Shumkonia mesophila: one gene and its partner. The protein of the gene in region 2 binds, or shares a complex with, the protein of the main gene of each other region. Links are inferred from orthologs where the notes say so. Each region holds a gene or a part of one and is shown on either strand. Other genes may lie near its edges.

The links.
Region 1: the proteins of dnaN (region 2) and ODR01_RS21315 are in contact, whole or in part, in a cryo-EM structure (PDB 8GIZ), measured with the Escherichia coli proteins. The link is inferred for Shumkonia mesophila from one-to-one orthologs.

Annotation. Positions count from the first base shown.
Region 1 is NZ_JAOTID010000016.1:92,027-96,438, forward strand. The notes cover bases 352-3,277. They hold ODR01_RS21315 (DNA polymerase III subunit gamma/tau), read right to left. Parts: upstream 2,773-3,277; coding sequence 931-2,772; downstream 352-930. Other genes in these bases: ODR01_RS21310 (3'-5' exonuclease), read left to right, coding at 352-930; ODR01_RS21325 (cupredoxin domain-containing protein), read right to left, coding at 2,983-3,277. Outside these bases: ODR01_RS21305 (YbaB/EbfC family nucleoid-associated protein), read right to left, coding at 1-31; more of ODR01_RS21310, read left to right, coding at 100-351; more of ODR01_RS21325, read right to left, coding at 3,278-3,453; nudC (NAD(+) diphosphatase), read left to right, coding at 3,566-4,412. UniProt on the Escherichia coli protein: Part of the beta sliding clamp loading complex, which hydrolyzes ATP to load the beta clamp onto primed DNA to form the DNA replication pre-initiation complex.
Region 2 is NZ_JAOTID010000001.1:409,129-414,747, forward strand. The notes cover bases 1,193-4,048. They hold dnaN (DNA polymerase III subunit beta), read right to left. Parts: upstream 3,251-4,048; coding sequence 2,135-3,250; downstream 1,193-2,134. Other genes in these bases: recF (DNA replication/repair protein RecF), read right to left, coding at 1,193-2,071; dnaA (chromosomal replication initiator protein DnaA), read right to left, coding at 3,468-4,048. In the rest of the region: gyrB (DNA topoisomerase (ATP-hydrolyzing) subunit B), read right to left, coding at 1-875; more of recF, read right to left, coding at 896-1,192; more of dnaA, read right to left, coding at 4,049-4,844; rpsT (30S ribosomal protein S20), read right to left, coding at 5,492-5,619. UniProt on the Escherichia coli protein: Confers DNA tethering and processivity to DNA polymerases and other proteins. Acts as a clamp, forming a ring around DNA (a reaction catalyzed by the clamp-loading complex) which diffuses in an ATP-independent manner freely and bidirectionally along dsDNA.

The DNA of each region.
Region 1 (4,412 bases), on a different replicon or contig from region 2:
CTTTTCTCATCATCTCGCCGAGGTTTTTCATGAATTCGTCGTCTCCGGCTGCTATCGATGCGTCGGGCCCAGTGTATAACAGGACGGGGAACCCAAGTCATGCAGCACCAGAACCTCATCGTCTTCGACATCGAAACCGTGCCCGACACCGAGGCGGTGGGGAACCTGACCGGCTTCGAGGATCGCGACGTGGCGGCGAGGCGCGCCGAACTGGAGCGCTACCACCTGGCCATCACCGACGGCCGGAACGCCTTTCCCCGCCAGCCGTTCCACCGGGTGGTGGCGATCAGCTTCCTGCGCGCCGAGATCGAGCGCAGCGGGGCCGGCGAGACCTATTATCTCCAGGAGTTGCGCTCGGGCGGCACTGAGAAGTCGGACGAGAAGGAACTGGTCGCCGGCTTCTTCCAGTTCGTGGAGCGCCACAAGCCGCGCCTGGTGTCGTTCAACGGGCGCACCTTCGACCTGCCGGTGCTGAAATACCGGGCGATGAAGCACGGCATCGCGGCGCGCTTCCTTTACGCCTCCGGCGACAAGTGGAACAGCTACACCAGCCGTTACGCCAGCGACTGGCATTGCGACCTGCTGGAGGTGCTCTCCGACTTCGGGGCCTCGGCCCGCATCCGCCTCGACGAGGTGTGCGCGGTAATGGGCTTCCCCGGCAAGTTCGGCATCGAGGGCAGCCGGGTGGCCGATCTTTTCGATGGCGGAAGGATCAAGGAGATCCGCGACTACTGCGAGACCGACGTCCTCAACACCTACCTCGTCTATTTGCGCCACCAGCTGCACACCGGCACGCTGGGCCTGGACGGCTACAACCGCGCCGTCGCCGACCTGGTGGAGCTGATCAAGGCCGAAGGCGACGAGCGACCCCACCTCGTGGGCTTCCTCGAGGCCTGGGGCCGGGCCTCGGACAACACTTTCGTGCTCTAATCAGTCCGGTTCCTCGGCGTCCGGCTCGGCCGGGGCGTCGAGGGCGGCCTCGAAGCCGCCGCGGGGGACCGCGCCGCCCATGTTGCGCACCGCCTCGATCTCGGCCCCGGGGAAGGTTTCCATGACCGCCTGAACCAGCGGATGCTGGGACGCTTCCGAGCGGCGCGAGGCCTCGGCCTTTTCCTCCTGCTGGCGGAGCGTCGGCTGCCCCGCCTCGCGCGAGACCGTGACCACCCAGCGCCTGGCCGTGCGGGCGTTGAGGAACCGGGACAGGTCGTGAGCCAGTTCGCCCGGCGCGTGTTCGCCCGGACGGAATTCGATGCGCCCCGGCTCGAACCGCACCAGGTGCAGGTTCGACATCAGGTTGGCGTGCAGGATCATCTCGCGATCCGCCAGGGTCAGCGCGACGACGTCGGCGAAGGTGGCCGGATCGGGCTTCTGGGGGTCGGCCGCAAGAACGCTCTGCGGCAGCGGATCCCGTCCGGCGCTGGCCTGCCCCCCCACCGCCGCGGCGCGTGGCCGGTCGGAGGCGGAGGGCATCGACGGCGCCGCCTGCGAAGCCGCTGCCACGGGAGAGCCGCCACCGCCACCGGACGGCGCGCCGCCGGTCCGCGCCGGAGCGGCGCCCCCGCCGGCCAACGAAGCCACCGCATCGGCCGGGCTTGGCAGGTCGGCGGCGAAGACCAGGCGCACCAGCACCATCTCGGCCGCCTGCAGGGGCGAGGGTGCGTGGCGCACCTCGGATAGCCCCTTGAGCAGCATCTGCCAGGCCCGGGTCAGCACCGCCATCGACAGCGTCTCGGCCATGGCGCGGCCGCGCACCCGTTCGGCCTCGGGCATGCCCGGGTCGTCGGCCGCGGCCGGCACCAGTTTGACGCGGGTCAGCCAGTGGACGAGTTCAAGCATGTCCTCGACGATCACCGCCGGGTCGGCGCCGCCGGCATAGAGATCGGCCAGGATGTCGAGGCCGGCCCGCGCGTCGCCCTGCATCGCCGTCTCCAGCAGGTCGAAGGTGCGGGTGCGGTCGACCAGCCCGATCATGGTCCTGACCTCGTCCTCGCCGATGGCGCCGGCGCAATGGGCGATGGCCTGGTCGAGCAGGCTCAAGCCATCTCGCACGCTGCCGTCGGCGGCGCGCGCGATCAATTGCAGGGCGCCGGGCGCCACCGTCACGCCCTCCTTTTCGGCGATGCCGGCGAAGTGGGCGGCCAGGGTGCCGGAATCGACACGGCGCAGGTCGAAGCGCTGGCAGCGCGACAGCACCGTCACCGGCACCTTGCGCACCTCGGTGGTGGCGAAGATGAACTTGACGTGGGCGGGCGGTTCTTCCAGCGTCTTCAGCAGCGCGTTGAAGGCGTTCTTCGACAGCATGTGCACTTCGTCGATGATGTAGACCTTGGTGCGCGCCGAGGTCGGCCGATACTGCACGCCGTCGATCACCTCGCGGATGTCGTCGACGCCGGTGCGGCTGGCGGCGTCCATCTCCATCACGTCCATGTGGCGATCCTCGGCGATGGCCTTGCAATGGACGCAGACGCCGCAGGGATCGATGGTCGGGCCGCCGGTGCCGTCGGGCCCGACGCAGTTGAGCGCGCGGGCGATCAGGCGGGCCGTGGTGGTCTTGCCGATACCGCGCACGCCGGTGAGGATGAAGGCATGCGCCAGGCGCCCGGTCTTCATGGCGTTGGTCAGCGTGCGGACCATCGCCTCCTGGCCGATCAGCTCGGAAAACGTGGTCGGCCGGTACTTGCGGGCCAGCACCCGGTAGGGCGTCGCCTGCGCGGCGGCCGGGGCGGCGGAAGCGGGGGAAGCGGGCTGTCCGGGGTTCAGCTGATCGTCCATCGGGTGCCGGGATCGACTGTGGCTCGCGACAACGGAAAAAGCCGCGCGAAAAAAGGTGGGAGACTGGACGAACGACCCGGGCCGAAACTCGTTACGGCTGCTTCCTTCCGGACCTGACCGGGTTGGCGAGGAGCCCGTCCGTTGCCAGCCTCCCGGGCGCACTATAGCAGTTGGGGGGGCACCCCGTGCAAGGCCGAATGCGCAACCGCCTCAGGGCCGGCGGATCGCCTCGATGACGATCAGCCCGCGGGTGCCCAGGATGCCGCCGAGCAGGCGGCCGGTCCAGCCGTCGGCGAAGGAATAGTGGCCGTCCTTGACGGGCACGAACGCCAGTTCCCGCGTCTGGCCGGGCGGCAGCCCGATCGAGGACAGCGCCGCCCCCGGCGAGGCCGCCGGCTCGGCCGGCGTCAGTGACTTGACGGCGATGGCCTGGAAGAAGTCCGGCGCGCTGAAGGCATGCGCCGCGTCGTCGGCGTTTTCCAGCTTCAACACGTAGGGACGGCCCTGGCGCAGCGTGATGACGAGGGGGGCATATTCGTCCTGGCGGATGCGCAGCGTGCGGGTGACGGCCAGCGACCAGTCGACGGCCGCCGCCGCCGGCGTTTCCATCGCGACGTCGCCCGCCTGGCAGGCACCGAGCAGGACGACCACCCCGCCGGCCACGAACCCTTTCACGCGCATGGCGCCCCCCACGGCTGCCGATCGGCCGGAATTCTGCGGGGCGGACGACAAAAAGGCAATGGCCCTCGCCTGGCCATTGCGCCGACATTCCGGGTGTGCAAGGTTTCGCGCCATGACAAGCACCATTTTCTACACCGGCTCGCGGCTGGACCGCGTCGACGCCCTGCGCGACGACGCCGAATGGGTGGCCGCCCGGCTGGCCGATCCCAAGTGCCGCGTGTTGCCGGTCTGGCGCGACCGCAACCTGGTCGGCGTCGATACGGAACCCTGCCTGCGCTGGCGGGACGGGGCGGCGGCGCAGGCCGTTCTGGAGCGGGCGACAGAGGTCGTCCTGCTGGGGCTCGACGGCGAGACCGCCTATTTCGCGGCCGACCTTTCGGCCCTCGAGGAGCAAGACGCCATCGCGCTCTGCGGTGAGGCGCAGTTTGCCGATCTGCGCCAGGTGGCCGCGGCCATCGACCCCCACGACGCCTCGCTCTTGGCCCATGCCCGCGGCATGGCGCACTGGCACCGCCGGCACCGCTTTTGCGGCATCTGCGGCAGCCCGACCCGGGCCAGCGACGCCGGCCACATGCGCAAATGCACCAACCCCGCCTGCGCCCAGCCGCATTTCCCGCGCACCGACCCGGCGGTGATCATGCTGGTCACCCGTCCCGGCCCCGGCGGCGGATCGTGCCTGCTGGCCCACAAGGCCGGGTTCCTGCCCGGCATGTATTCGACGCTGGCCGGCTTCGTCGAGCCCGGCGAAAGCCTGGAGGAGGCGGTGGCCCGGGAAGTGATGGAGGAAGCCGGCGTCGCCGTCGCCGACGTCACCTATCGGGCCTCGCAGCCGTGGCCGTTCCCGGCTTCGCTGATGCTGGGCTACCGCGCCGTCGCCGTCACCGACGTCATCACGGTCAATCCCCGCGAACTGGTGGATGCCTTCTGGTTCACCAAGGACGACATCGCCCGCCTGGGCG
Region 2 (5,619 bases):
ATGTTGTTGGTGAAGCACAGCATGGTCTCGTGGTAGCTGTCGTTCCACTGCAACGCCAGCTCCACGGTGATGCCCTGGCTTTCGCTGCTGACGTAGATCATCGGCTTGTGCAGCGCGGTGCGCGAACGGTCGAGATAGGCGACGAAGGCCATGAGCCCGCCCTCGTAGTGGAGATCGACCTTCTTGTCGTCGACATGCCGGGCGTCGGTAAGCGCCAGCGCCACGCCGGAGTTGAGGAAGGCCAGCTCGCGCAGCCGCCGCTCCAGGGTGGCGAAGTCGTATTCGGTCATGGTGAAGGTTTCGGTCGACGGCAGGAAGGTGATCTCCGAGCCGGTAAAGGTCCCGCCATCGGCTTTCGAAGGCGCCTCGCCGACTTCCTTCAGCGGCGACTCGGTTTCGCCGTGGCGGAAGCGCACGAAGTATTCCTTGCCGTTGCGCCAGATGCGCAATTCCAGCCATTCGGAAAGCGCGTTGACCACCGAGACGCCGACCCCGTGCAGGCCGCCCGACACCTTGTAGGAATTCTGGTCGAATTTGCCGCCGGCATGGAGCTGGGTCATGATGACCTCGGCCGCCGAGACGCCCTCCTCCTTGTGCAGGTCGACGGGGATGCCGCGGCCGTTGTCGCGCACGGTGACCGAGCCGTCGCCGTTCAGCGTGACGTCGACGCGGTCGCAATAGCCGGCCAGGGCCTCGTCGATGGCGTTATCCACCACCTCGTAGACCATGTGGTGCAGCCCCGAACCGTCGTCGGTGTCGCCGATGTACATGCCGGGCCGCTTGCGCACCGCGTCGAGGCCGCGCAGGACCTTGATCGATTCGGCATCGTAGACGTTGCCGGGGACGGGAGAGGTTTCCTTGGTTTCGTCGGTCATCATTGATCTTCCGGTCGTTTTCAGGACGCCGGCGCCACTTGGGCGTCGGCCACGCGGAAAAACTGCGCTTCGCCGGCCAGGGGCCGGAACACCTCGGTCTCGGTGCCGGTCATCCAGACCTGGGCCCCGAGGCCGAGCAATTCCTCGAACAGCGCCTGCCGGCGCCGCTGATCCAGATGCGCCGCCACCTCGTCCAGCAGCAGCAGCGGCACCGAGCCGCGTTCCAGGGCCTGCATGCGCGCGCTCGCCAGGACGATGGCGATGAGCAGCGCCTTCTGCTGGCCGGTGGAGCACTGGCCGGCCGCCACCCCGGTGGCGACATCGTGCACCACCAGATCGCTGCGGTGCGGCCCCACGCCGGTGGTTCCGCTGTCGGCGTCGGCGGCCCGCCCGGCGGCGAGCGCGGCGCGGAAACGGTCCTCGGCGGCCAGCGCCGGACCGTCGTCCAGCCACCCCTCGACGGCGCCCGCGAGCCCGATGCCGGCGGCCGGGAAGGGCCCCGGCGACTCGGCGCAGAAGGCGGCCAGGCGCGCCGCCATGTCCTTGCGCGCCGCCGCCACCGCAACGCCGCGCGTCGCCATGGTGTCCTCCAGCGCGTTCAACCAGGCGCCGTCGGTCCGCCGTCCCGAGGCCGCCTCGCGCAGCAGCCGCGCCCGTTCGCGCAGCGCCTGCTCGTAGGCGGCGACGCGGCCGGCGTGGGCGGCGTCGAAGCCGAACACCAGCCGATCGACGAAGCGCCGGCGGGCCGAACCGCCCTCCGAGAACAGCCGGTCCATGCGCGGCGTCAGCCAGACGGCGGCGAAATGCAGGGCGAGTTCCGCCTGGCTGCGCACCGTCTCGCCGTCGATGCGCACGACGCGGCGCTCGCGCCCGCCGGCGGCGAGGCCGGCGGCATCACGCCCGGTGCCGAGGTCGACGACGCCCTGCGGGCCGCGCACCCCGGCGGCAACCGCCCAGGCCCGCCCCGAATCGTCTTCCGGCTCGCCCGCCTCGCGGCGCGCCACCTCGCCCAGCCTGGCGTTGCGCAGGCCGCGGCCGGGCACCAGGAACGACAGCGCCTCGAGCAGGTTGGTCTTGCCGGCGCCGTTGGCCCCGGTCAGCACCACCGGGCGGGCATCGGTTTCCAGGCGCAGGTGGCCGTAGGAGCGGAAATCGGTGAGCGCGAGACGCGCCACCGAAAATTTCGCCACCGCCACGGCCGCTCCGACGGAGCACCCGACCCTTGCCAAACCGCGCGATTCGCTCAGGGCCGCACCCCCCTAGACGCGCATGGGCATCAGCACATAGAGAGCGCTGGCGTCGCCGACCTCGCGCACGATGGTGGGCGAGGCCGAATCGGACATGACGAACTGCGCGGCGTCCCCTTCGATCTGCTGGGTGATGTCGAGCAGGTAGCGGGAATTGAAGCCGATTTCGATGGCATCCGCGGCGTAGGCCACCTCCAGCTCCTCGCTGGCGGTGCCGTTGTCCGGGCTGTTGGCCGACAGCACCAGATGGCCGCCGCCGACCGCCAGCTTCACCGCGCGCGACTTCTCGGTGGAGATCGCCGACACGCGGTCCACCGCCTCGGCGAACTGCTTGCAGTCCACTTCCATGATCTTGTTGTTGTCCGACGGGATAACCCGCTCGTAGTCGGGGAAGGTACCGTCGATCAGCTTGGAGGTCAGCACCGCGTCGTCGAAGGAGAAGCGGATCTTGGTCTCCGACAGGGCGATCGCGATGTCTTCGCCGGTCTCGTCGATCAGCTTGCGCAGCTCGGCCACCGTCTTGCGCGGCACGATGACGCCGGGCATGCCGGTCGCCCCCTCGGGCAGCGGCATTTCCACGCTGGCCAGGCGATGGCCGTCGGTGGCCACCGCGCGCAGCACGTCGACGCCGTCGCGCTGGCTGGCATGCAGGTAGATGCCGTTCAGGTAGTAGCGCGTCTCCTCGGTGGAGATGGCGAAGCGCGTGCGGTCGACCAGGCCGCGCAGCTCGGCCGCCGGCAGCTTGAATTCCTGGGGCAGGTCGCCGCCCGCCATCACCGGGAAGTCCTCGGTCGGCAGGCACGACAGCGTGAAGCGCGAGCGACCGGAGCGCAGCGTCAGGCTGTCGCCGTCGGCGGTTTCCAGCTCCACCTGGGAGCCTTCCGGCAGCTTGCGCACGATTTCATAGAGCGTGTGGGCCGGCGCCGTGGTTTCGCCCGGCGTCGCCACCTCGGCCGCGACCGATTCGGCGATGTCGAGATCCATGTCGGTGGCGTTGAGGCTGAGCCGGCCGTCCCTGGCCGTGACCTTGACGTTGGACAGGATCGGAATGGTGTTGCGGCGCTCGACCACGCTTTGGACGTGTCCCAGCGATTTCAGCAAAGCGGCACGCTCGATGGTCAGTTTCATGGCACCAACTTATCCAAAGTGTGGCCTTCCCCCCACGGGCGAATCCCGACGCCCGTCAGTTCCCGCATGGTGGTCGCCGAAGAGTACCGTGAAGGGCCCCCGCAGAGGGCGGCCATTATAACAAAAGTGCTTGGAATCAAAAGCACATTCGACCGCGCCCACGACCGCCCGGGCAGCCCCTTCCGGGACCCGCCGCGGGAAGGGCCGCAGGGCCCGCTCAGCCCTCCAGCATGCGGCGCAGAAGCTCGACGTCCTCGGCGAATCCGGCATCCCTCTCGCGCAGCTCATCGACCTTGCGCACGGCATGCATGACGGTGGTGTGGTCGCGCCCCCCGAACTTGCGCCCGATTTCGGGCAGCGAGCGGGTGGTGAGCTGTTTGGCCAGGTACATGGCGACCTGACGGGGCCTCGCCACCGAACGGGCGCGGCGGGCCGAGTGCATGTCGGAAATGCGGATGTTGAAATGCTCGGCCACCCGCTTCTGGATCTCCTCGATGGTCACCCGGCGGTCGTTGGCGCGCAGCAGGTCGTGCAGGACCTCCTGCGTGGTCTCCAGCGTGATCTGGCGGCCCACCAGCTGGGCGTGGGCGACGATGCGGTTCAGCGCCCCTTCCAGTTCGCGGACGTTCGAGGTGATCTTGTGGGCGAGGAATTCCAGCACGTTGCGCTTGACCTCGACGCCCAGCTGGTCAGCCTTCGACTGCAGGATGCCGAGACGCAGCTCGTAGGTGGTGGCGTGGATGTCGGCGACCAGTCCGCAGTTGAGGCGCGACTTCAAGCGCTCCTCGATCCCCTCCAGGTTGGAGGGCGACTTGTCGGCCGACAGCACGATCTGCCGGCCCTGGTCGACCAGCGCGTTGAAGGTGTGGAAGAATTCCTCCTGCGTCGAGTCCTTGCCGGCGATGAACTGGACGTCGTCGATCATCAGCACGTCGACCGAACGGAACTGCTCCTTGAAGTCGACCGTGTTCTGCTCGCGCAGCGCCCGGATGAACCGGTACATGAACTTCTCGGCCGACAGATAGATGACGTTGCGGGTGGGGTCGCTCTGGCGGATGCGCCAGGCGATGGCGTGCATCAGATGGGTCTTGCCCAGCCCGACCCCGCCATAGAGGAACAGCGGGTTGAAGGACACCTGGGTGGCGTCGGCCACCCGCTGCGCCGCCGCGTAGGCGAACTCGTTGGGCTTACCGACCACGAAGCGTTCAAAAGTGAAGCGCGGGTCCAGCGGCGCGCCGATGTCGACCACCGCCTCCTCGGCCGACCCCATGCGCCGGGCGGTCGGGACGGTCGGCAACGGCGCGACGACGGCGGGCTTCTCGACCGCCCGCGCCGGGCGATCGCTCAGCACCACGACGTCGACGCTGCGGATGCCCGGATTCTCCCCCTGCCAGAGCATGCACAGCCGGTCGGCGTAGTGGGTGACGATCCAGTCCTGCATGAACCGGGTCGGCACCGACAGCCGCACTTGGCCGTCGGCCATTTCGCGCACCGTGATGGGTTTCAACCAGCTCTGATACGCGGCTTCTCCGATCTCGGAGCGCAATCGTCCGCAGACCGCCTCCCATTGCGAATGCAATCGGATCTCCCCCATTCCGTCGTTCATCCTCAGGTGCCCCCAAACTCTCAGTCGTCGTGGCCGTCGGACTTATCGGCCCCCACCGTCATCGCCCGCCCGACCCGCGAAGAGCGAACTCCACGACGAAGCAATCACCAACATCATCCCGGCAGGGAACCCCCCGCCGAGCATTTTCGAGGAACACCACGCCCCCAGGAATTCGGGTGGTTATCCCCCTTTCAAGCCTTCGGCTCCTCCTCAGACCGGAACCCCAGCCGAACGGGCACACCCCTCAAGACCCTGTTGTATTCGCGAAATCTTTTGTCGATTTCTTACGAGCCCCGTTTTGAATTTCTTCCCGGAGCATACCTTGCTTCTAATGAAGCAAAAACATTCTTGCCGCAACTCTTAATATTGCGTCAGCTTTGTCTGTAATTTTACCTTTAAATTCTGACGCGTCCCAAATTGAATACTGAAAACACCATAAATTGTAGGGTTCCCAGTCCATCGGGGTGACCGACACTGTACCGGCCACCCTCCGGTCATGCAATAAGACCGAAAAGCGAACGTCGAAAAAAATTCGCTTGACTCACCCCACCCTGCAGAGTCCCCGAACGGCACCCCGCAGGCACGAAAAAGGCCGCGTCCCAGGGGGTCGCGGCCTGCTTGGATTCGAGAGTGGATCAGGCGGTCATCGCCTTGATCCGGCGGGACAGCCGCGACACGCGGCGGGCCACCGTATTGCGATGCAGAAGGCCCGACTTGGCGCCACGCATCAGCTCCGGCTGGACCTCGCGAAGAGTCCCCGCGG